DNA from 4 places in the Priestia sp. VA7 genome. Region 4 is predicted to be linked to each of the others. Evidence: predicted binding sites of a transcription regulator. Region 4 holds the regulator's gene; each other region holds the start of a gene.
The links. Region 4 encodes Rex, which represses fermentation and respiration genes when NADH is low (regulators of the CRP and FNR family bind a similar motif). Its sites were predicted from a motif close to TTGTGAAATATTTCACAA; they were not measured.
Positions count from the first base shown of each region.

Region 1 (5,995 bases), on a different contig from region 4:
CAATATCAAGTACAAGACCTCGGATATCAATCGTCGTTTTTTCCTCATATGTACCTAATGTCACATATCTTCTTAACTGTGATTTAACTCTCGCTATCAGTTCTAATGGATTAAAAGGCTTTGTCACATAATCATCTGCTCCTACCTGCAGACCGAGCACTTTATCCGCATCTTCGCTTTTAGCACTCAGCATAATAATCGGGATATTTTTTTGTTCTCGGATTTTAAACGTCGTTGAAATGCCATCTTGCCTTGGCATCATAATATCAAGAATAATTAAGTGAACTTTTTCTTTATTTAGTATCTCTATGGCTTCGATTCCATCTTTGGCCGTAAAGACTTTAATACCTTCATTTTTTAAATAAATAGCAATACCATTACGGATTTCTTGCTCATCGTCTACGACTAAAACCACATATTCGTTCATTGATTTCTCACACTCCTTTTAAAAGTATATCATGGGTCATTTCGTCTATGGATTTTATTGTAAACTGCATTTCTTAAGAAAAAGGAAGGGTAAATCTTAAGATTTTCTTAAGCTTCATATGTTGAAAAAGGTTTAAAGAATAGGGATAACAGGAACGTTAAAAGAAAAAATATAATCAATTCCTCATTTGATTCTAAAGAACTGTCCGTGAGCGATTATATCTTTTTATTTAAAAGGAGGATGATTTAACTTGGAACGGAATCATACAATTATGCAATTTTTCGAATGGCATGTGCCAGCTGATGGCGAGCATTGGCAACGCCTCAAAGAGCTCGCTCCTCAACTAAAAGAACAAGGAATTGATTCCGTGTGGATTCCGCCTGTTACAAAAGGTGTTTCATCAGAGGATAATGGCTACGGCGTTTACGACTTATACGATCTTGGCGAATTTGATCAAAAAGGAACCGTTCGTACAAAGTATGGAACCAAGCAAGAGCTGCATGAAGCGATTGATGCCTGTCATAATCATGGAATTAATGTCTATGTGGATATTGTAATGAACCATAAAGCTGCAGCAGATGAAAAAGAAACGTTCCACGTCATTGAAGTGGACCCCATGAACCGAACAGAAGAAATTTCTGAACCTTTTGAAATTGAAGGGTGGACAAAGTTTACATTTGAAGGGCGCGGCGATCAATATTCTTCTTTCAAATGGAACTTTAATCATTTTAACGGCACTGATTACGACGATAAAAATGGAAAAGAAGGCGTTTTTCGTATTGCCGGAGAAAACAAAAGCTGGAACGAAAATGTCGATCAAGAGTTTGGCAACTATGATTATTTAATGTTTGCGAATATTGATTACGATCACCCTGAAGTTCGAGAAGAAATGATCAAATGGGGAAAATGGTTAGCAGACACCCTGCAGTGCGACGGTTATCGATTAGACGCCATTAAACATATTAACCACGATTTTATTAAAGAGTTTGCCCACGAATTGTCCTCTTCTCAAGAAAAGCCATTTTATTTTGTGGGAGAGTTTTGGAATCCAGAGTTAACAGCCTGTCAGGAATTCCTAGACGTGATTGATTATCAAATCGATTTGTTTGACGTATCTCTGCACTATAAACTACATGAAGCCTCTCAGCAAGGAAGAGATTTTGATTTAACCACGATTTTTGATGATACATTAGTCAAGACTCACCCTTTGAATGTTGTCACATTTGTAGATAACCATGACTCTCAGCCAAATGAATCTTTAGAATCGTGGGTAGAAGATTGGTTCAAACAAAGTGCTTACGCTCTAATCTTACTTCGTGAAGACGGCTATCCTTGTGTGTTTTACGGAGACTATTTTGGGATAGGCGGAGAGCACCCAATTGAGGGAAAAGAAAAAGATATTTCCGCTCTCTTGCATGTACGCTATGACAAAGCATACGGCCAGCAAGACGATTATTTTGATCACCCGAATACCATTGGATGGGTAAGGCATGGTGTAGAGGAATTTGAGAAGTCTGGATGCGCTGTAGTGATGTCAAACGGCGAAGATGGCGAAAAGAGAATGTTCGTCGGCGAACACCGAAGTGGACAAACATGGATTGACTTCACAAACAACCGAGAAGATCAAGTTGTGATTGAAGAAGATGGCTACGGACAGTTCCCTGTCAATGGCGGCTCTGTATCCGTTTGGGCTGAAGCATAAAAAAACAGTGGCTTGCGCCACTGTTTTTTTTTTACCATAGACCTAGCAGTTTCCACCACAAGCCGCCAATTCCAATCCAAATGATAATATGAATAATTGAAATTAAAAAGCCGAGCGACCACCATTTTTGCTGCGTTACATATCCACTACCGAAGAACACCGGTGCCGGTCCACTGCCGTAGTGAGTTAAACAGCCAAATAAATTGCTAAAGAACGCTAAAATTAATGCTGACAGTAACGGAGGCGCACCAGCGGCCACGATGACAGATAAAAATGCTGCGTACATAGCGCTGACGTGAGCCGTATTACTCGCAAAAAAGTAGTGAGAATAAAAATACGCAACAGCTAGTACAATCAACGCCGTCATCCAAGACATATGACTAACAGTGCCTTTCATCAGATCACTGAACCAAGGAATCATGCCTAGATCATTTAAGAAGGTTGCCATCATAACCAAAACAGCAAACCAAACTAATGTATCCCATGCTCCCTGTTCTTTTTTGATGTCCGACCAGCTTAACACTTGCGTTAAAAGCAGCGCACATAGACCAATAAAAGCAGTTGTTGTTGCATTAATATTTAAATTAGCTCCAAAAATCCACAGCACAAGAAGAAGTAAAAATACGCCAATCATGTACCATTCTTCTTTCTTTAACGGACCCATTTCATTTAGTTTTTTTGCTGCAATTTCAGATGCTTCCGGCGTTTCTTTTAATTCTGGCGGATACAGCTTATAAATAACAAGCGGAATAACAATTAAACTAATAATTCCAGGTACAATTGCAGCCGCTGCCCAGCCAACCCATGAAATAGTCTTGCCTGTAATTTGTTCCGTCATTTTAACAGCAAGAGGATTGGCCGCCATTGCCGTTACGAACATAGCGGATGTGATCATATCTCCTTGAAACGATACTTTTGTTAAGAAAGCGCCGACTCTGCGCTCCGTACCGTCTCCAGTTCTGGATCCGTATGTTTCGGATAAAGAACGAATGATTGGAAGAATAATTCCTCCAGCTCGCGCTGTATTAGACGGCATTGCAGGTGATAAAAGCAAGTCACTTACGATAAGAGAATACGATAATCCCAACGTCTTTTTACCGAACAAACGAACAAAGATGTAGGCAACCCTTGTTCCTAGACCAGTCTTAATAAAACCTCTAGAAATAAAGAATGCAATAACGATTAACCAAATCGTCGTATTTTGAAAACCGCTGAGCGATTGTTCAAGTGTTAATGTATTAGTTAATACAATAATGGTTAAAGATAAAATAGCTACACTGCCTAATGGCAATGGTTTAATGATAAGCCCTACGATAGTAGCCACAAAAATAGCGAATAAGTGCCAAGCCTTCACATCAAGTCCAGACGGAGGTGTAATAAACCATAAAATAAGTCCGATTGCCAGACAAATTAATAAAGGAATAAATTTCACTTCGCCGGCAGGCTTTTTTGTTGTTTCAGCCATAATCTTTCTCCTTTCATGTTTTTAAATAATAGTAATAGTATGCTCTTTCCACTTCGTACCCAATACTTATCCCATTTAAAATAAAATAATTGTAAAAATACGTTTAGTAAGGATGATATTGTAAAATTGTGAAATGTTGAGCATAATTCCTTTATTATTTTATCATATATATTGACAATATTTATCTCTTACCTTCATTTTATTCCCTTCAAAATAGCTTGTAAGCGTTATTTTATTAAAAATAAATAAACTGCATGAGTTCATCATGCAGCCTTGCATTTAGCGATTTACTTTTTGAATAAACACGACTTTTAAATAATTACCTGACTTAAATTCTTTTATTGTTTTAAAATCAGCTGGAAGAGCGAACTGCTCCATCATTTTGTACCGTTCCCCTTTTTCATTAAAAGCTTTTTCAATAAACGAATGGAATTTTTTCATATCAAAATTGCTTGCATTCGTAGATGCTACAATGACACCGTTTGGCTTTGTAAGCGCAATGGCTTCTTTTAATAAATCTTTGTAGTCTTTTGCTGCGCTAAACGTATGCTTTTTCGACTTAGCAAAGCTTGGCGGATCTAGCACTACAAGATCGAACGTCATATTCTTCTTAACCGCATATTTAAAATACTTAAAAACATCTTCTACGATAATGTCCTGTGCTTCGTGATCAATTCCATTTACACTAAATTGCTCAATTGTTTTTGCCAAGCTGCGATTGGCTAAATCGACACTTGTTGTTTTCGCAGCTCCTCCAAGAGCGGCCGCCACTGAAAATGCGCCTGTATACGAAAACATATTTAAGACGGTCTTTCCTTTTGCATATTTATCTCGAATAGTTTTACGGACGTCTCGCTGATCTAAAAAGACTCCCACCATTGCTCCGTCATTTAAGTAAACGGCAAAACGAACACCATTTTCTTTTACAATTAAAGGAAATTCACCTTTGTCCCCTGCTACAAAATCATCTTCTTCAATATACTGACCTTTTACGTTAAAACGTTTTTTCTGGTACAGCCCTTTAAAGTTAGGCGCAGACTTTAAGGCTTCAATGACGTATTCTTTAAATTGATAAATTCCTTCACTATACCAACTCATGACGTAATATCCGTCATAATAATCAATAATCAAGCCGCCGATTCCGTCACCTTCACTATTAAATACGCGAAAAGCAGTTGTGTCTTCAGATGCATAAAAGTCATGACGAGAGGCAATAGCTTGCTGAATTTTTCTAGCAAAAAACGCCGCGTCAATTTGCTCACTTTTCTTCTTCGTAAGAATCCATCCGTAGCCTTTGTTTTGTTTTCCATAATAGCCTTTGGCTAAAAATTGATTCTTCGGAGTGACTAAGTTAATAATAACCCCTTCTTCTTGCAGTTTATGACCATCAACAAGCGCATCTTTTTCAATGAGTGGATAACCCTTGTTCACTTTTTTAATAAAAGCTTCTTTGGCTATAACTTGTACTTCTTTTCTCATGTGTACACCCTATCTATTTAATTTATTTCATTCTAGTTCTATCCATTTTACAACAATAATCTACATTTATCTTAACATAGATAACCAGCCCCGTTTCTAGTTATAAATAGAAAAGCAGAGGATGCCTTGAAGCACCCTCTGCTTGATATGAATGAAAAATGAAATGTATGTTTTAAGATAAAAAATTATGAGCACTCTTGTCCCGTATAAGCATTGAACTTAAGCGTCTGCTGCTTGCTTCCGCTCACTAAGGTTAATACGTATACAGTTATTGAGTTTTCTGTTATAAGCTCAATATGCTCTACTTTTCCTTCTTGATGTTTCAAAGCAAGATCTTTTACAGCGTTTTCCGTTAACGGCTGAAGCTTATCTTGTTTTACATGTATGATTTCACTTGAAACCGCATCGATTGTAACTGTGTATTCCGTATTATCTTTGATTATTTTTACTGTGAAAATCGCTGCGTTTTGATCATATTCTACCATTCTCACCTTACCTGCATATGTAGCCAATGCAAGATCTTTTGCATCTTGTCTCGTTAATAGCTTCACGGCTTGCTGAGAAATATTGACTACTTTTCCTGTGAAAGCATCTAACGTTACTGTATATTGAATGCTATCTTTAAGAATCACTGCAATATACTCACTAGCGGATTCACTAAACTCTAGACTATATAAGTAACCACTATATTGTTTGGCAATTGCTTCTTTTATTTTTTGCTTTGACATTAGCTGCAGCTCTTTTTTATTCTCATGAATGACTTTTCCGGTTAGACCATCCACGGTTAGCGTATATTCTACTTTGCCATCTACTACGGTTAACGTATATTCACGCGTTTCTTTGTTAAATGTAATAGATTGAATAACGCCTTTATACTGCTTAGAAACAGATTCTTTCACTTGAGTTTGTGTCCATAATTTCA
Region 1 covers NZ_JBVQPN010000005.1:322,361-328,355, forward strand. Annotated here, with positions in the region: gene AC0C45_RS23695 (response regulator transcription factor) at 1-427, opposite strand, end outside; gene AC0C45_RS23700 (alpha-amylase) at 678-2,129, shown strand; gene AC0C45_RS23705 (anion permease) at 2,161-3,594, opposite strand; gene AC0C45_RS23710 (class I SAM-dependent rRNA methyltransferase) at 3,874-5,073, opposite strand; gene AC0C45_RS23715 (PepSY domain-containing protein) at 5,259-5,995, opposite strand, start outside.
Region 1: the regulator Rex is predicted to act here: its motif matches at 3,721-3,738, upstream of AC0C45_RS23705 (anion permease).

Region 2 (5,995 bases), on a different contig from region 4:
TATTATGTAAAGCTGCCTAATGATGTAGAAGAGCGTGACTTTATTGTAGTAGATCCTATGCTTGCAACAGGAGGGTCAGCTGTAGAAGCAATCAACTCTCTTAAAAAAAGAGGCGCTAAAAACATTAAATTTATGTGTTTAATTGCTGCTCCTGAAGGCGTGGAAATCGTAAAAGAAGCACACCCTGACGTAGATATTTACATTGCGGCATTAGATGAAAAATTAAATGACCATGGATATATTGTTCCAGGTTTAGGTGATGCAGGGGATCGTTTATTCGGTACAAAATAATTTGTAGATTCGGGTGATGAACATGAAGCAGCCAATTAAAGTAATGACGATATTCGGGACAAGACCAGAAGCAATTAAAATGGCCCCTCTAGTGCTAGAGCTTAAAAAGCGACCGGAGGAGTTCGAAGCGATTGTTACGGTAACGGCTCAGCACCGTGAAATGTTAGACCAAGTATTGAGCATTTTTGACATTCAGCCTGACTATGACCTTAACATTATGAAAGATCGCCAAACTCTTATGGACGTAACGACCAGAGGATTAGAAGGTTTGGACGACGTAATGAAAAAAGTAAAGCCGGACATCGTACTTGTACACGGCGATACAACTACGACGTTTATTGCCGGACTAGCAGCTTTTTATAATCAAATTCAGGTAGGACATGTTGAAGCAGGTTTGCGCACATGGAATAAATATTCTCCATATCCGGAAGAAATGAACCGTCAGCTTACAGGCGTTCTCGCTGATTTGCACTTTGCTCCGACAGATAAGTCTGCAGCTAATTTGCAAGCAGAGAATAAAAAAGAAGAGCGAATCTTTGTGACTGGAAACACAGCTATCGATGCGTTAAAAACGACAGTAAAAGAGACATATGAGCATGAAGTGTTAACGAAATTGGGAGATGATCGTCTTATTTTATTAACGGCGCATCGACGCGAAAATTTAGGCGAACCAATGAAAAACATGTTCCGTGCTGTTAAACGTATTGTGGATGAACATGAAGATGTGCAAGTTGTGTATCCTGTTCATTTGAATCCGGTAGTTAGAGAAACAGCAAACGATATCTTAGGAAATGATCCACGCATTCATTTAATTGAACCGTTAGATGTAATTGACTTTCATAACTTCGCTGAGCGCGCTCATATTATTTTGACAGATTCGGGCGGTGTTCAAGAAGAAGCTCCTTCATTAGGCGTACCTGTATTGGTACTTCGTGATACAACAGAGCGACCGGAAGGAATTGAAGCAGGAACGCTCAAACTAGCAGGAACGGAAGAAGAAACAATTTATACGCTAGCAAAAGAGCTGTTAATAGATGAAGACGTATATAAGCAAATGTCACAAGCATCGAATCCTTATGGAGATGGCTTAGCTTCTAAACGTATTTGTGATGCTATTAGCTACTATTTCAACCGCCGTGAAAACAGACCGGAAGCTTTTAATCCACTTTCGTAAGATTTCTAAACACCTTTCACATGAAAAGTGTCTCTTTGAGACACGATAGTGTGAGAGGTGTTTTTTTATGTGGATTAAATGGTTAATGATTAGCTTTATATTAGGGAGCGGGGGAGGGCAAATGTCGTTCAATCCGATATTTCCTTCTATAAAACAAGAAATGAATCATCAGGAAAAATCAATAATTGTCATGGTTGAAAAAGAAAAATTCGCGGAATTTAAAAATCAGCTACAAAAAAATTATCCTAATATAAAGATTAAGAGCGAATTTCACACGGTATTTACAGGACTTTCATTAAACGGCTCCATCTCGGATTTGGAAAAACTATCTCATAATCCTTCTATTATTGGTTCACATTCTATTAAAAACTACCAGGTTGCAGAAGAAAATAGCGTAACCTTCATTGGCTCAGAACAGGTAAGGGGCTTATTTGATACTTATAATCGGCGCTTAACAGGAAAAGGGATCAAAGTAGGCATCATCGATACGGGTGTTGATTATTCTCATCCCGATTTAAAACAAACCTACAGGGGAGGGTATGATGTAATAGATAAAGATTATGAGCCGATGGAAACCACTCGGGAGCAAGGAGAGCCTACTCTGCATGGCACTCATGTAGCTGGTATTATTGCAGCAAATGGAAATATTAAAGGTGTAGCACCTCAAGCGGAGATCTACGCATACCGAGCTCTTGGACCTGGTGGAGCTGGAACGTCTGAAAGTGTTATTCTAGCTATCGAAAAAGCAATTCAAGATGATGTAGATATTATTAATTTATCATTAGGAAATGATGTGAATGGCCCTGATTTACCAACAAGCTTAGCGTTAGATCGAGCTGTTGAAAAAGGAATTGTAACGGTTACATCCAGCGGCAATTCAGGTCCAGGTTTATGGACTGTGGGCTCTCCAGGTACAGCGGGAAAAGCTATTTCGGTTGGCGCTTCTGTTTCCCCGACAACAGTTCAATTTCTAACAATTGGATTTAGCAAAGAAAAAATTATGATGGCGCCAGTAGAAGGGTCTCGTCCATGGACGTTTAATCAAACGCTGCGTGTAATAAATGAAGAATACTTCAAAGAGCAAAAGCATGCGTTGGGTAACGTCATTTTGCTAAAAGCAGAAGGAAATGTGGTTGAAAAAAAGATTAAACAAGCTGAACAGGCAGGAGCAAAAGCCGTTATTTTATATAGTCCGACTGAAAAAAGCATAATCGGTAAACTACAAGAGTCAGTAAATATTCCAGTGATATGGATAAGTAAAAAAAACGGTGATACCATTAGTCAATACATTCAGTCTCAACAGCCATACTTACGTACTGGCAAGCAAGTGGTGCAAGACTTGCTCACATCTTTCAGTTCAAGAGGACCTGTAACGACTACTTGGGGAATCAAGCCGGACGTCGTCGCACCTGGTTACTTCATTAATAGTACAGTTCCTGGGGGATATGAACGCATGCATGGAACAAGTATGGCTGCGCCCCATGTAGCTGGAGCGTGCGCTCTTATTTTACAAGCTCACCCGAACTGGTCTCCTGAACAAGTCAAAGCTTCATTGATGAACACAAGTAAAGTAATGCAGCAGCTAAATGGTCAAACGTATCGCGTATATGAACAAGGAGCTGGGAGAATTCAAATAGCAAAAGCTGTCACAGCAGACTCTTTATTTTATCCATCTTCTTTATCTTTCGGTATTTTTACGCGCCCATCAAAGAAAGTCTTATCATTTAAAATTGATAACCAGTCTGATAAAGCAAAAACGTATCGCTTAAACGTTCCGAGAAGGGATGAAGGAGTGAACTGGGATGTTCCATTACCCGTCACGGTGCAGCCCCATCAGACAAAAGAAATAGCTGTCACTTTATCGGTGCAGACCCGTTTTAAAAATAAAGGTATATATGACGGATATTTGGAAATAAATGATTCACGTGAAACATTTTCGATTCCTTATATGTACATGGTTAGCATTCCAGATTATCCTCGTATCATGGGATTGCAAGTAGCAGCGGAAAAAGAGAAAAATACTTATAGCTATGAACTGTTTTTGCCTGAAGGAGCAGATGAGTTAGGCGTTGCTCTTTTTGATAAGCAGTCTTTACAGTTTATATCGTATTTAGATGTTGACGTTGATGTAGAAAGAGGCATGAGAAAACGGAAAATAACGATCGATGAATCGCTTGTACCGGGGGCGTACCAAATATTTGCATTTGTGAAAAAGCATAGACAAGAGCAGGTTGTACACAGTACAATAACGATTGAATGAACCTCTTTAAATGTTTTCATTTGAAGAGGTTTTATGTGTGGCAGAAATGTGAACAATAAGAAGAGATTGTGAAGTTTTTAGCTTAAACACATTGACATTAAATATACGCTATTGTATGCTTACAGGGAATATAAATGATAAGGTTTTCAACCTGTGAAAACCGTTGATATTTCTGCGTATTTTATTAGCTGTTTTTACCTTTTTTAGCAATTTTTTTTGCCTTTCTATCATATATTGAGCTATAAAAACGATAGAGAATTCGGAAAAAAGAAAATTTTGCAAAAGGGGTATGAGCTTATGAAAGATCGCAACCGTCATCCTTTGCAAGCGATGGCATTAGTGTCAATCATTCTATCACAGTTAGCAGGTTCAGTCTTAATTGGCTTATTCTCTGGAAGATGGGCTGATCAATGGCTTGACACCGAACCACTATTTTTGATTTTAGGCCTTCTTTCAGGGCTAGCAGCAGGTGTTTTTATGATGCTGCGGACAGTCCACCATTTTTTTTCAGGAGATTAATAATTCATGCAGGATTTGCAGCACGTTTTTCCAAGACTTCGTTCATACATATTGTATTTGTTAGCATTATACGTTCTCGGCTGGGGATTTACAAGTTATAAGGCTGTTTTTGCAGGTTTAATTTTAGGAACCGCCCTGAGTTTGTATAATTTGTGGAACTTAGTAAGAAAGTTTGAGCAGTTTGGACAGGCGTTGGATGAGGGGAAAAAGCCCCGTTCAATTGGGACTGTTGTAAGATTTGCAACAGCTGCTCTCGCAGTTGTGATTACCATCTCTTATCCAAAAACCTTTCATATTATTAGTGTAGTTGTGGGATTAATGACGTATTACGTTGTCATTATCATAGATTTAGTTGTTCAAAATATGCGTAGAAGATAGAAAGAGAGGTGAACACAGTTGGGTCATGAATCACCAACTATAGAGTTTCTAGGCCTTACTTTTAGTCAAAGTAACTTGCTTATGGTTACCGTAGCTTCTGTTATTGTATTCTTAATTGCAGTTTTATGTACTCGTACTCTTGCTATGAAGCCAAGCGGTGCACAAAACTTTATTGAATGGGTCTTAGATTTTGTTAAAGGACTCGTTAATAGCAATATGGATTGGAAAACAGGTGGCCGCTTTTTGACGCTAGGTGTAACTTTACTTATGTACATTTTTGTGTCAAATATGTTGGGTCTTCCATTTGCCATCGTGATTGACCATAACTTATGGTGGAAATCGCCAACCGCTGATCCAGCAATTACGCTGACGTTAGCCGTTATGGTAGTTGTACTATCACATTATTATGGTATTAAAATGCGAGGTTTTTCTGCATACACGAAAGATTACTTCAAGCCAATGGCGTTTTTATTCCCGCTTAAGATTATCGAGGAGTTTGCCAATACGTTAACGCTTGGCCTTCGTCTTTACGGTAATATTTATGCTGGGGAAATTTTGTTAAGCTTGCTAGCTGGTTTAGCAACAACAGGCTTCCTAGGTACAATTGGAGCTGCTATTCCAATGCTTTTATGGCAAGGATTCAGTATTTTTGTAGGCGCAATTCAGGCCTTCATTTTCACAATGTTAACGATGGTTTATTTATCTCACAAAGTGAGTAGCGACCATTAATTTATAAAGCTTTGTTCAAGTAATACCCAATTTGGACAAAACAAAACTTAGTTAAACAAAATCATATATATTAAGGGAGGACTTTATAAAATGGGTTTAATAGCATCTGCAATTGCGATTGGTTTAGCGGCACTAGGTGCTGGTATTGGTAACGGTCTTATCGTTTCTAAGACGATTGAAGGCACAGCTCGCCAACCAGAAGCACGTGGTACATTAACTTCAATGATGTTCGTTGGGGTTGCCTTAGTTGAGGCGCTTCCAATTATCGCCGTAGTTATTGCATTCATGGTACAAGGTAAATAATAATGTGTTACATGTGGCGAAGATCATTCAAAAGAACCTTCGCCATTACTTTATGTCTTTAATAAGTAAATTATATATGTGGAGTCTCTGAAGGGAGTGAACATGGCCGTGTCGAACATGTTTGTGTTAGGAGCAGCAGGCATTAATGGTGGAGATATTCTTTTCCAATTAGTGATGTTCCTTATCCTACTTGCGTTACTTCAAAAATTCGCGTTTGGTCCTGTAATGGGAATCATGAAAAAACGTGAAGAGCATATTGCCGGTGAGATTGATGAAGCAGAAAAGCAAAATGAGGAAGCGAAGAAGCTTGTTGAAGAGCAGCGTGAAATCTTAAAGCAATC
Region 2 covers NZ_JBVQPN010000005.1:224,041-230,035, reverse strand. Annotated here, with positions in the region: gene upp (uracil phosphoribosyltransferase) at 1-291, shown strand, start outside; gene wecB (non-hydrolyzing UDP-N-acetylglucosamine 2-epimerase) at 314-1,465, shown strand; gene AC0C45_RS23260 (S8 family serine peptidase) at 1,533-3,725, shown strand; gene AC0C45_RS23255 (AtpZ/AtpI family protein) at 4,023-4,244, shown strand; gene AC0C45_RS23250 (ATP synthase subunit I) at 4,251-4,622, shown strand; gene atpB (F0F1 ATP synthase subunit A) at 4,641-5,351, shown strand; gene atpE (F0F1 ATP synthase subunit C) at 5,442-5,654, shown strand; gene AC0C45_RS23235 (F0F1 ATP synthase subunit B) at 5,757-5,995, shown strand, end outside.
Region 2: the regulator Rex is predicted to act here: its motif matches at 3,792-3,809, upstream of AC0C45_RS23255 (AtpZ/AtpI family protein).

Region 3 (5,995 bases), on a different contig from region 4:
AATTGCTCTTTTAGTGAATTATCCCAATCCAGAAGAGCAGCAAAAACGTTTACTAAGCCATGCAAACAACGTGTTAATTGTTTCTACGATGATTTTTGCTGCAGGCATTTTCACGGGTATTCTGACAGGAACAAAGATGATAGATGGAATGGCCTCTGCAATGGTTAGTATTATCCCTGAATCACTAGCTTCTTACTTACCTGTACTAGTAGCGGTTACAAGTATGCCTCTTAGCTTAGTGTTTACACCGGATGCTTACTATTTCGGAGTATTACCAATTATTAGCCAGACGGCTTCTAACTTTGGCATCGATCCAATTGAAATTGGCAGAGCAGCTATTTTAGGACAGATGACGACTGGATTTCCATTAAGTCCTTTAACCGCCTCGACCTTTATCCTTGTAGGGTTAGCGGGAGTAAATTTAGGCGATCATCAGCGTTTTATCTTTAAGTGGGCATTTGGAACGACCATTGTTATGACGATTGTGGCATTAATAACGGGAGCAATTACTATTTGAGGTGATAAAAATGATAAGAATCGGATCAGGCGCAGGTTTTTCAGGAGATCGATTAGACCCAGCCGTTATATTGGCTGAAAAAGGAAATTTAGATTATTTAGTATTGGAATGTTTAGCCGAAAGAACAATCGCACTTGCCCAAAAAAGAAAAAGTCAAAACCCTTTAATGGGTTATGATTCCTTGTTAGAAAAAAGACTAGAGCTTCTTTTACCTATTATTAAGAAAAAGAAAGTGCGAATCATTACCAATATGGGAGCAGCAAATCCAATAGGTGCTGCTGAAAAAGTTGTTGAAATAGCTAACCGACTAAACATTAGGATAAAGGTAGCAGCCGTAACGGGAGATGATGTACTAAAGTTGATAGATAGAAATGGATTGACTCTAGAAACAAATGAACCGCTATCTCATTTTGGTAACGTTATATCTGCAAACGCTTACCTTGGTGTAGAAACAATGTTGCCAGCTCTAGAGACAGATGCTCAAGTTATTATTACTGGTAGAGTAGCAGATCCATCTTTATTTGTTGCTCCAATGGTACACCACTTCGGATGGTCCTTAGACGATGTAGATAAAATTGCTCAGGGAACAGTAATTGGACATTTATTGGAATGTGGAGGACAGGTAGCTGGTGGTTATTTTGCTGATCCTGGAAAAAAAGAAGTCCCAAAGCTTGCTGAATTAGGATTTCCATTTGCTGATGTTAAAGAAGATGGAACAGCCATTATTACTAAAGTAGAAGGGACAGGAGGAGTCATTAACTTAGCTACTATAAAAGAACAGATGCTTTACGAAGTAACTAACCCTCATCAATATATAACGCCGGATGTTATTGCTGACTTTACTTCGGTTCATTTACATGAAATTAAATTGAATCAAATTCAAGTATCTGGTGGAACAGGTATACCAAGGCCTGAAACGTTAAAAGTCAGCGTAGGTTATGAAGCAGGGGTTATTGGAGAAGGGGAAATTTCCTACGCTGGCTCCAATGCTCTAGCAAGAGCTAGGCTAGCTGGCGAAATTTTATATAGTCGTTTAAAAAATAAAGTAGTCGACTTAAGAATTGATTATATCGGTATTTCCTCCGTTCATAGAGTCTCTTTTCAAGACTCAGCTCCTTATGAAATCAGGCTGAGAGTAGCAGGGAAATGCCTTACTTCAAAGGAAGCATCCAAAATTGGAGAAGAAGTAGAAGCTCTTTATACGAACGGACCGGCAGGCGGAGGCGGAGCAAGAAAGTATGTTAATGAGGTAGTAGGAATTGTTTCGACGTTGATTTCACGAAACAAAATAAAAACGCATCTTGCATTAAAGGAGAGCTTAACAAATGAAAAAGAAATTATATGAACTTGCTCACAGTCGAGCTGGAGATAAAGGAAACACGCTTATGCTATCACTAATTCCATATGACGAAAAAGACTATTTCTTGCTACGTGAAAAAGTGACTGCTTTAGAAGTGAAAAAACACTTAAGAAATATTGTAGAAGGGGACATTGTTCGCTACGAAGTTCCTAATATATCAGCATTTCAATTTGTATGTCACCGCGCGTTACTTGGTGGGGTCACTACTTCTTTAGGAATGGATACGCACGGAAAGAGCTTAAGTTATGCCCTGCTGGAAATGGAAGTAGACATTTGAATAATAGTATAAAGGAGGTACTTTATCAGTGAACAATACGTCAATACAAAAAGTTCTAAGCTTTATTACTGTAGGAGTTCTTATTCTAGCTTTCCTTCCTTTAAATATTCTTGCAGCAAAAGAAGAAAATAATTATAGAAACGTAAAAAAACCAACCTCTTCAGTTTTATCAGGTACCTATTATTTGGAGCAGAAGGTTGAATTAAAGACAAACACACCAGGTGCGAAAACTTACTATACACTTGACGGGAGCACTCCGACTACTAAAAGCACTCAGTATACAAACCCGATTATTATTAATAACGATACGGTGCTTAAAGCAATTTCCATAAGAGGAAACGCGAAAAATAAAAATCAAAAGAATCATAGTGATCTAGCTATATTTACTTATTCATTTGAAAGTAGAGAATCTATAGCTACTCAATTTTTATCATTCACTTATAAAACAATGCCCTACCGACTTTATGTGCCTAAAGACTATGATTCTACAAAATCATATCCCTTGGTGCTATTCTTACATGGAGGTGGTGAACGAGGAAATGATAATACAAAACAGCTTCTTGGCAACGACGGGGCTATCGTTTGGGCTTCACCAGAAAATCAACGAAAGCATCCCGCTTTTATTTTAGCTCCTCAAGCTCGTAATGTACCAAGCGGAGGCTTCACCGTTACAAGAGACGATAACAACAAAGTCGACTTAGCAAAAGTATTCCAAACATCAGAAGATTTAAAAACGGCTTATGAAATTTTACAAAGTGTAAGAAAATCCTACAATATAGATCGTAATCGCCTTTATTCTACAGGATTATCTCAGGGAGGATTTGGCACATTTAACTTAAATATAGAACACCCTGATTTGTTTGCTGCTATGGTGCCGATAGCGGGAGGAGCCAATCCAGCTAAAGCGCACTTTCTTATCAACAAACCAATATGGGCATTTCATGCTGAAGACGATTCTATCATTCCTGTGGCCTATTCAAGGAATATAATAAGTGCTATAAAAAAATCTGGAGGGCATCCGCTATATACGGAATATCCTAAAGAGTTAGAGTATGATCATGCTTCGTGGGTTTCTGCGTATCAAAATCAGAAAATGATTGATTGGATGTTTCAGCAGGTGAAGCAAACAAATTAGTAAAAAATAAAGCTCGATACTTCATTATTCCTAAAAAGCTCTTCCAGTTAATAAGAACTGGAAGAGCTTTTTGCTTTTATAAGAATCTACCCGCTAGGAGCAAGGCATTTCACACCACATTTACCCAAATATGTGACGAAATTATGGTAAAGGTATTCAAAATAGATAAAAACCGCTTTAAGTGTGATAAATATCACACCCTTTAACAACGCAACATGATAATTTTTTAGAAGTAAGCAATATGTCATGACAAACTTCAATATGTTAGGAGGTTTTTAGCCTTTTGATCTGTTGAGATGCATCTTTAATATGAACGTTTATATACCATTATTATGTACAGAGATTTAGAGGAAGGGAGCCTGAGCTTAAGTGAGAAAGCAAAAATCCATGCATATTGGCAAGTTAATCATTCTCTCCGTATTCATTACAATTTTTTTAGCAGGCTGTGATAGTCGTTATTTGATTTTAAATCCGCAGGGGGCGGTGGCTCAAAAAGAATACCAGTTAATTATTTTTTCCATAATTTTATGCACAATTGTTGTGATTCCTGTTTTAGGTCTGCTTGTGTATATCGTTTTACGCTACCGTGATAAGCCTGGAAACAAAGCTCCGTATCGGCCAGACTGGGACGATAGCAAGCGTCTTGAATTTATTTGGTGGGGCATCCCCATTATTATTATCGGCATTTTAGGTTTTGCTACGGCCAAGACGACATATGACTTAGTAGATCCGCCGAAAAAAGATGTAAAGCCGCTAACAATTGAAGTAACATCTCTTGATTGGAAATGGTTATTTCAATATCCGGATCAAGATATTGCGACAGTCAACTATGTAGAAATTCCAAAAGGTGTGCCTGTTCAATTCGTGCTAACGTCAGATGCACCTATGAATTCTTTTTGGGTACCCCAGCTGGGAGGACAATTATATACCATGCCGGGAATGGCAATGGGGCTTTGGCTGCAAGCTGATCACAAGGGAGAATACTTTGGTTCGGGTGCTAATTTTACGGGTGAAGGGTTCGCTCATATGAACTTTAAAGTTAAATCTACATCGACAAAAGAATTTAATCAATGGGTAAAGCAAGTGAAAGAAACATCACCAGCTTTAACAAAAGCTGATTATAGCAACCTTGCCCAACAAGGTCTTTCTCTAGAAAAATCGTATTCTACCATTCCTAAAGGCTTATTCCAAGAAATTGTCATTAAAAACGGCGGTCAATATTATAGTCAGCATCATCATATGCAAAATGAAGACATGAAGACTATGAATGTGGCTTCTGAAGAACAAGTACATGCACAGCACGAGCACCAGGAAGGAGGAAACTAAATTGTTAGACAAATTAAAAGATTTTTCATCTCATTTTTTCGTGACAGGAGAACCGATGATTTACGGAGCAGATGTCGCCATTTTATTAACACTAGCCGGTATTATTTTTGTTCTTACTTATCTTAAAAAATGGAAGTGGCTATGGCGTGAGTGGCTCACAACGGTGGATCATAAGAAAATTGGAATCATGTATATGCTTTCTTCATTGTTAATGCTGTTTCGAGGCGGAGTAGATGCATTATTAATGCGTATGCAGCTAGCGTTTCCCCAGTGGCATTTTCTAGATTCTAATCATTACAACGAAATTTTCACTACGCACGGAACCATTATGATTCTATTTATGGCAATGCCGCTTATGTTTGCGTTCTTTAATATTGTTGTGCCGCTTCAAATTGGAGCAAGAGATGTCGCCTATCCTTTTTTAAACGCGGTAAGCTTTTGGCTATTTTTCTTTGGCGCCATGCTTTTCAATTTGTCGTTTGTAATCGGAGGCTCGCCAGATGCAGGGTGGCTAAGTTATCCGCCGCTTTCTGGCATGCAGTTCAGTCCTGGACCAGGTCAAGATTTTTATATTTGGGGCATTCAAATATCAGGTATTGGCAGCTTGGCTTCTGGAATTAATTTCATTATGACCATTTTAAAAATGCGTGCCCCCGGTATGAAACTTATGCATATGCCGCTATTTACGTGGTCCGTTCTAGCAAGCTGTATTATTATCATTTTTGCGTTTCCTGTATTAACCGTAACGCTTGCTTTATTGTTTATTGACCGCTTCTTTGACGGGCACTTATTTACCATGACCGGCGGAGGAAATCCAATGATGTACATTAACTTAATTTGGATGTGGGGACATCCTGAAGTGTATATCGTTGTACTTCCTGCATTCGGCATTTTTTCTGAAATCGTTGCAACGTTTTCTCAAAAGAAAATATTTGGCTATAAATCTATGGTTTTTTCAATGATGATTATTAGCGTTCTATCGTATTTTACATGGGTACATCATTTCTTTACGATGGGTGCAGGCGCTAATGTGAATGTGTTTTTTGCTATTACGACGATGGCTATCGGAATTCCAACGGGCGTTAAAGTGTTCAACTGGTTATTTACGATGTTCCGCGGCCGTATTCAAATGACGCAGCCAATGCTATGGACAATTGCTTTTATCCCGTGCTTTGTTGTGGGAGGAGCAACGGGTGTTATGCTTTCAGCAGCTCCCGCGGACTATCAGTATCATAATAGCTACTTTTTAGTTGCACACTTTCACCAAGTGTTAATTGGAGGCGTTGTATTCGGCTTTTTTGCAGGTTTGTACTATTGGTGGCCAAAAATGTTTGGCTTTAAACTCAATGACCGTCTTGGTAAATGGGCGTTTTGGACGTG
Region 3 covers NZ_JBVQPN010000004.1:198,489-204,483, forward strand. Annotated here, with positions in the region: partial or broken gene AC0C45_RS18840 (CitMHS family transporter) at 1-517, shown strand, start outside; gene AC0C45_RS18845 (acyclic terpene utilization AtuA family protein) at 528-1,862, shown strand; gene AC0C45_RS18850 (AtuA-related protein) at 1,843-2,154, shown strand; gene AC0C45_RS18855 (chitobiase/beta-hexosaminidase C-terminal domain-containing protein) at 2,183-3,289, shown strand; gene AC0C45_RS18860 (cytochrome c oxidase subunit II) at 3,677-4,615, shown strand; gene qoxB (cytochrome aa3 quinol oxidase subunit I) at 4,617-5,995, shown strand, end outside.
Region 3: the regulator Rex is predicted to act here: its motif matches at 3,471-3,488, upstream of AC0C45_RS18860 (cytochrome c oxidase subunit II).

Region 4 (5,995 bases):
CTTCAGGAGATAGCTCTGCTATTTTGTTTGCAATACGATTAATAAAATAACGGTCATGTGAAACAAATAATAGAGTCCCTGGGTAATCAATTAATGCATTCTCGAGTACTTGTTTGCTATCTAAATCAAGATGGTTAGTAGGTTCATCTAAAATTAAAAAATTAGCTTTTTGAAGCATAAGCTTCGAAAGAGCCAAACGTGCTTTTTCACCACCGCTAAGCGTCGAAACGATTTTCAGTACATCATCACCTGAAAACAGAAAATTTCCAAGCACTGTACGAATTTCTTTTTCAGGTTTGGATGGGTAGTCATCCCAAAGCTCATTTAAAACGGTTTTATTAGAAGTTAAATTAGCTTGCTCTTGGTCGTAATAACCAGCCATTACGTTTGAGCCAAAAGAAATGGTTCCAGTCTTGAAGCTTAGTTTATCCACAATACCTTTTAATAACGTAGATTTCCCAACTCCATTAGGGCCAACCAATGCAAGGCTTTCACCTTTTTTAATCCGAAGGTTTGCCTCTTGAACGACGTATTTGTGTTCATCATATCCGATAGACACGTTTTCGAGATTTAAGACTTCATTTCCGCTTTGACGCTCAATTTCAAACGAAAAACTAGCTGATTTTTCGCCTTCGTTAGGTCGATTTATTAACTCCATTCGATCGAGCTGTTTCCGTCTGCTTTGCGCACGTTTTGTAGTCGATGCGCGGGCGATATTTCGCTGAATAAAATCATTCAGTTTTGCGACTTCATCTTGCTGCTTTTCGTACTGACGCAACTCTTTTTCATATCGCTCTGCTTTTTGTACAAGGTATTTAGAGTAGTTGCCCGTGTACTTGACCGTTGTTTTTTTTGTGACTTCATACACTTGATTTACGACTTTATCAAGGAAGTAACGATCGTGTGAAACAATTAAAATAGCTCCTTCATACCCTTGCAGAAACTGTTCCAGCCATGCTAAAGTTTCAATATCTAAGTGGTTGGTAGGCTCATCCAGAATAAGCAAGTCTGGCTTTGTTAAAAGCAGTTTTGCAAGAGCCAAGCGCGTTTTTTGTCCACCGCTCAAGGAGGAAATAGGGGTGCTATAGTCAAAGTTTGAAAAACGGAAACCGTGAAGAATAGATCGTGTATCCGCTTCATATTGATAGCCGCCTAAATCTTTGAACGTTACTTGAAGCTGATCGTACTCTTTGGTTAGTTTTTCGTATTGAACTGAATCATTAAAAATGTCTGGATCGCCCATCTTCGTTTCAAGCGTACGTAATTCTTTTTCCATCTTCTTTAATGGAGCAAAGACCGTCATCATTTCTTCCCATATGGAGAGTGTTGACTCAAGAACTGTATCTTGTCCCATATAATCAATGGAAACACCTTTAGGTTTAATAATTTCTCCGCTGTCATAAGAAAGCTGCTCAGCAATAATTTTTAATAAAGTTGATTTACCAGCACCGTTTCGTCCCACTAGGGCAATGCGGTCTTTTGATTGTACTTCTAACTTTATATTCGATAAAATGGGTTCTGCCCCATAGTATTTTGTAATACCGTTCAATTGTAGAATAATCATTTTTTCACCTCTAGTAGTATATCCATAGTGTATTTTAACATATTTTCAACTACAAGTTCTTCCTACAAGCGTTTGTAATTTGTAGAGGGACAAGGACAAATGATGAAGCGAATGTTTTGATTCATGAAATAAAATGATTTTACCTGCACATTTTATACAGGATACTATGTTAAAATAAGAGATAAGTGCATCTCTGAACTTATATATGATGGATGTAGAAAACCCGTCATGACTAACAAACGGATCCTTTGAAGGGCTAATTGCTTCGTTCTAACTACCGACTTTAAGTAGTGCTGGATAGCCAAAAGGAGTCGGGGTATGAAGCGGAGTATATATAAAACAAGAGAAAAGAGAGAGAATTGGAAGCGCTACCTCGGAGCGGTTGAGGCTTTGTGAAAGGTAATGCAATATGACTTGAAAATGTTAGTAATGACATACATGAACTGAGGGGGTACAACGTGAACACTGAACAATTAAAAATACCACAAGCAACGGCTAAACGATTGCCGCTTTATTATCGTTTTTTAAAAAACTTGCATGCTTCTGGTAAACAGCGTGTTTCGTCAGCGGAGTTAAGTGAGGCAGTGAAAGTTGATTCTGCTACTATTCGTCGGGATTTTTCTTACTTTGGAGCATTAGGGAAAAAGGGATACGGCTACAATGTAAATTATTTACTTACATTTTTCCGTAAAACGTTAGACCAAGATGAAGTAACGAAAGTAGCACTGATTGGCGTAGGGAATCTGGGAACGGCCTTTTTAAATTATAATTTTATTAAAAATAATAACACCAAAATTGAGTGCGCTTTTGATGTGATAGAAGATAAAGTCGGTACAAAAGTAGGCGACGTGCCGGTTTATCACCTTGACCAATTGGAAGATTATATGAGTGATGATATCTCAGTGGCGATTTTAACCGTTCCTGCCACTGTGGCTCAGCAAATTACCGATCGTTTAGTGAATTGCGGAATTAAAGGGATTTTAAACTTCACTCCTGCACGCTTAAACGTACCGGATGAGATTCGACTGCATCATATTGATCTGGCTGTAGAATTACAGTCGCTTGTCTACTTTTTGAAAAATTATCCTGTTGAATAAGATGGACTGTGTTACGATTTCCTTAAGTCTAAATTAATAAGGAGAGTGGAAATATGGGGATTGGAGCAGGTAGTTGGATTATTATTGCGATTGTAGCACTGCTTATTTTTGGACCGAAACGGTTACCGGAGCTAGGAAGATCAGTCGGGCAAACGCTTAGAGAGTTTAAGCATGCCGCTAGCGGTGCATCAGAAGATCGTGAAAAAGATAAACAGCGTCAAGTAGATGACAAAGAGTAAAAGGGTGATCATAGTATGACCGAACAAGAAATGTCAATATATGATCATATAGGAGAGCTGCGAAAACGCATTTTAATTGTTTTATTTTTCTTTGTCATTGCCACAATTGGCGGCTTTTTTATAGCGGATAAGGTTATTGTCTATTTACAGCATGCTGATGAGGCAAAAAATTTAACGATGAATGCATTTAGGCTAACAGATCCAGTTAAGATTTATATGCAGTTTGCTGTTATTATCGGCTGTGTACTTGCAGCTCCTGTTGCACTGTATCAACTTTGGGCATTTGTTAGTCCTGGTTTATATGAAAAAGAGCGTAAGGTAACGCTTGGATATATTCCTGTTTCCATTTTTCTCTTTATCGGCGGTGTCTCTTTTTCTTATTTTGTGTTGTTTCCATTTGTCGTCGATTTTATGACGCGGGTTTCCGATGAGCTGAATGTAAACCAAGTGATTGGCATTAATGAATACTTTTCTTTTTTAATGCAGCTCACACTGCCTTTTGGCCTGTTGTTTCAGCTTCCTGTCGTCGTCATGTTTTTGACGCGATTAGGAATTATAACGCCTATGTTTTTATCTCAAATTCGAAAGTATGCCTATTTCGTACTGCTAGTTATTGCCGCACTGATTACACCACCGGAATTGCTCTCGCACATGATGGTGACAGTGCCGCTCTTAATTTTGTATGAAATCAGCATCATTATTTCCCGCATTTCGTATCGCAAAGTGTTAAAGGCAAGGGCAGAGCAAGAAAGAGAAGATGTTAGTATGTAAAAAAACCACTGAAACAGTGGTTTTTTTATTTAGATGAATCATCTTGATTTTTATATTGCTGCTGCAACTTTTTAATTTTATAGTGCAAGATAAAAATGCGAACCGCAAATCTGAAATCGAATGCGGCTACGAGTGCAAATAAGATCGTAGGGAAGTTCCACACGGTTTCCTGAGCATTTTGAATAGCCAGGTAGGTGAATAAAATCCCCATAATAATATAAATAAACCCTCGTGTTAAAGGGATATTCTTCATAAAAACATGCCTCCAAAAATAAACTGCATTTGTTCTGCTTGCTTTTGCATTTCTATAATTTTATCTGCAAAAATAGTTTGAGATAAAATAACGATTGTATTCATCAACACGTGAGCAATAATGGGTACAATAATTAGTTTTGTTCTTGCATAAAGGAATGCAAATACAAATCCCATGGCTGTATACACGAGCAAATGTTTAAAATCCCAGTGTACGGCAGCGAAAATAAGGGAACTAATAAATGCAGAGATAAAAAAATTATATCGTTTGTGAAGAGAACCGAAAATAATCTTTCGAAAAATAATCTCTTCTAGAATTGGTCCAATAACAGACGTAACGACAATAAGGAACGGCGTTGCTTTAACAAGATTAACAATGTTTTGTGTATTTTCAGATACTTGGGTAATGCCAAGAGCGTGCTCAATCATCCCTGCTACAGCTTGACCAGCCATAGCCAGGAACACCCCAAGGACTGACCAGACCACAGTTACCGTTGTTCCCGCATGTTCTATACGCATGGACATGTCACGGCGCAGCAGCAGTAAGACAATAAGTAAACCAAGGATAAAGCTAATGATGGTCCAATAAGTCAAAAGCATGACAGTCGCTGTTCGAACTGGATATTGATCAAACATTCCTGTTAATTTTAACAGCGGTATACCAACAACTCCTGAAAACTGCATAAGGATGTAGGTGAGGATAACATACCAATAACGTTTTTCCAATCTTCTATACTCCTTTAAAAGGTTTTTATGTATATATGTCGAAGAAGTACTGTGAAGTCAGTAATTTCTTCTTGCTCGTATTGTAACATACATATTATTGAACAGAGAAAAGAATGCTTTATTTCTCAAAATCGTCGAAATCTAAGACTATTATATGTAGTTTTCGTAAATTTTAAATTTTTTTTGTTTAATACTTGCAAAAAAAACCCACTTTGTTTTAATATAATAATTGTGTTAGCACTCGTTGAGCTTGAGTGCTAATAAAAATGCAAACATATTATTTGAGGAGGTTGTTTCACTTGTTAAAGCCATTAGGTGATCGCGTAGTGATTGAACTTGTAAAATCTGAGGAAAAAACAGCAAGCGGTATCGTGTTACCGGACAGTGCAAAAGAAAAACCACAAGAGGGTAAAATTGTTGCTGTTGGTACAGGCCGAGTATTAGAAAGCGGTGAGCGTGTAGCTTTAGAAGTAGCTGCGGGCGATCGTATCATCTTCTCAAAATATGCGGGTACTGAAGTGAAATACGAAGGTACTGAATACTTAATTTTACGCGAAAGCGATATTTTAGCTGTAATCGGCTAATTTTAACCACAAACTTATCATACGTAAAAAATAGATTATTAAGAAAATCTTGAGGAGGTCAAAGAACATGGCAAAAGACATTAAATTTAGCGAAGAAGCACGTCGCGCAATGCTACGTGGTGTAGACACATTGGCAAATGCTGTAAAAGTAACGCTTGGACCAAAAGGTCGTAACGTTGTATTAGAAAAGAAATTCGGTTCACCGCTTATTACAAATGACGGTGTAACAATTGCAAAAGAAATCGAATTAGAAGACGCATTTGAAAATATGGGTGCTAAATTAGTAGCCGAAGTTGCTAGCAAAACAAACGACGTCGCTGGTGACGGTACAACTACTGCAACAGTTTTAGCGCAAGCAATGATCAGAGAAGGTCTTAAAAACGTAACGGCTGGTGCTAACCCAATGGGTATCCGTAAAGGTATGGAAAAAGCAGTAGCTGTAGCGGTTGAAGAACTAAAAGCAATCTCTAAACCAATTCAAGGTAAAGATTCAATTGCTCAAGTAGCGGCTATCTCAGCAGCTGACGAAGAAGTAGGTCAATTAATTGCTGAAGCAATGGAGCGCGTTGGTAACGACGGCGTTATCACACTTGAAGAATCAAAAGGTTTCACAACTGAATTAGAAGTGGTAGAAGGTATGCAGTTTGACCGTGGATATGCATCTCCTTACATGGTAACTGATTCAGATAAAATGGAAGCTGTATTAGATGATCCATACATCTTAATCACAGACAAAAAAATCGGTAACATTCAAGAAATCTT
Region 4 covers NZ_JBVQPN010000020.1:3,954-9,948, forward strand. Annotated here, with positions in the region: gene AC0C45_RS29315 (ABC-F family ATP-binding cassette domain-containing protein) at 1-1,564, opposite strand, end outside; gene AC0C45_RS29320 (redox-sensing transcriptional repressor Rex) at 2,023-2,661, shown strand; gene tatA (twin-arginine translocase TatA/TatE family subunit) at 2,715-2,900, shown strand; gene tatC (twin-arginine translocase subunit TatC) at 2,916-3,671, shown strand; gene AC0C45_RS29335 (YdiK family protein) at 3,697-3,924, opposite strand; gene AC0C45_RS29340 (CPBP family intramembrane glutamic endopeptidase) at 3,921-4,649, opposite strand; gene groES (co-chaperone GroES) at 4,949-5,233, shown strand; gene groL (chaperonin GroEL) at 5,301-5,995, shown strand, end outside.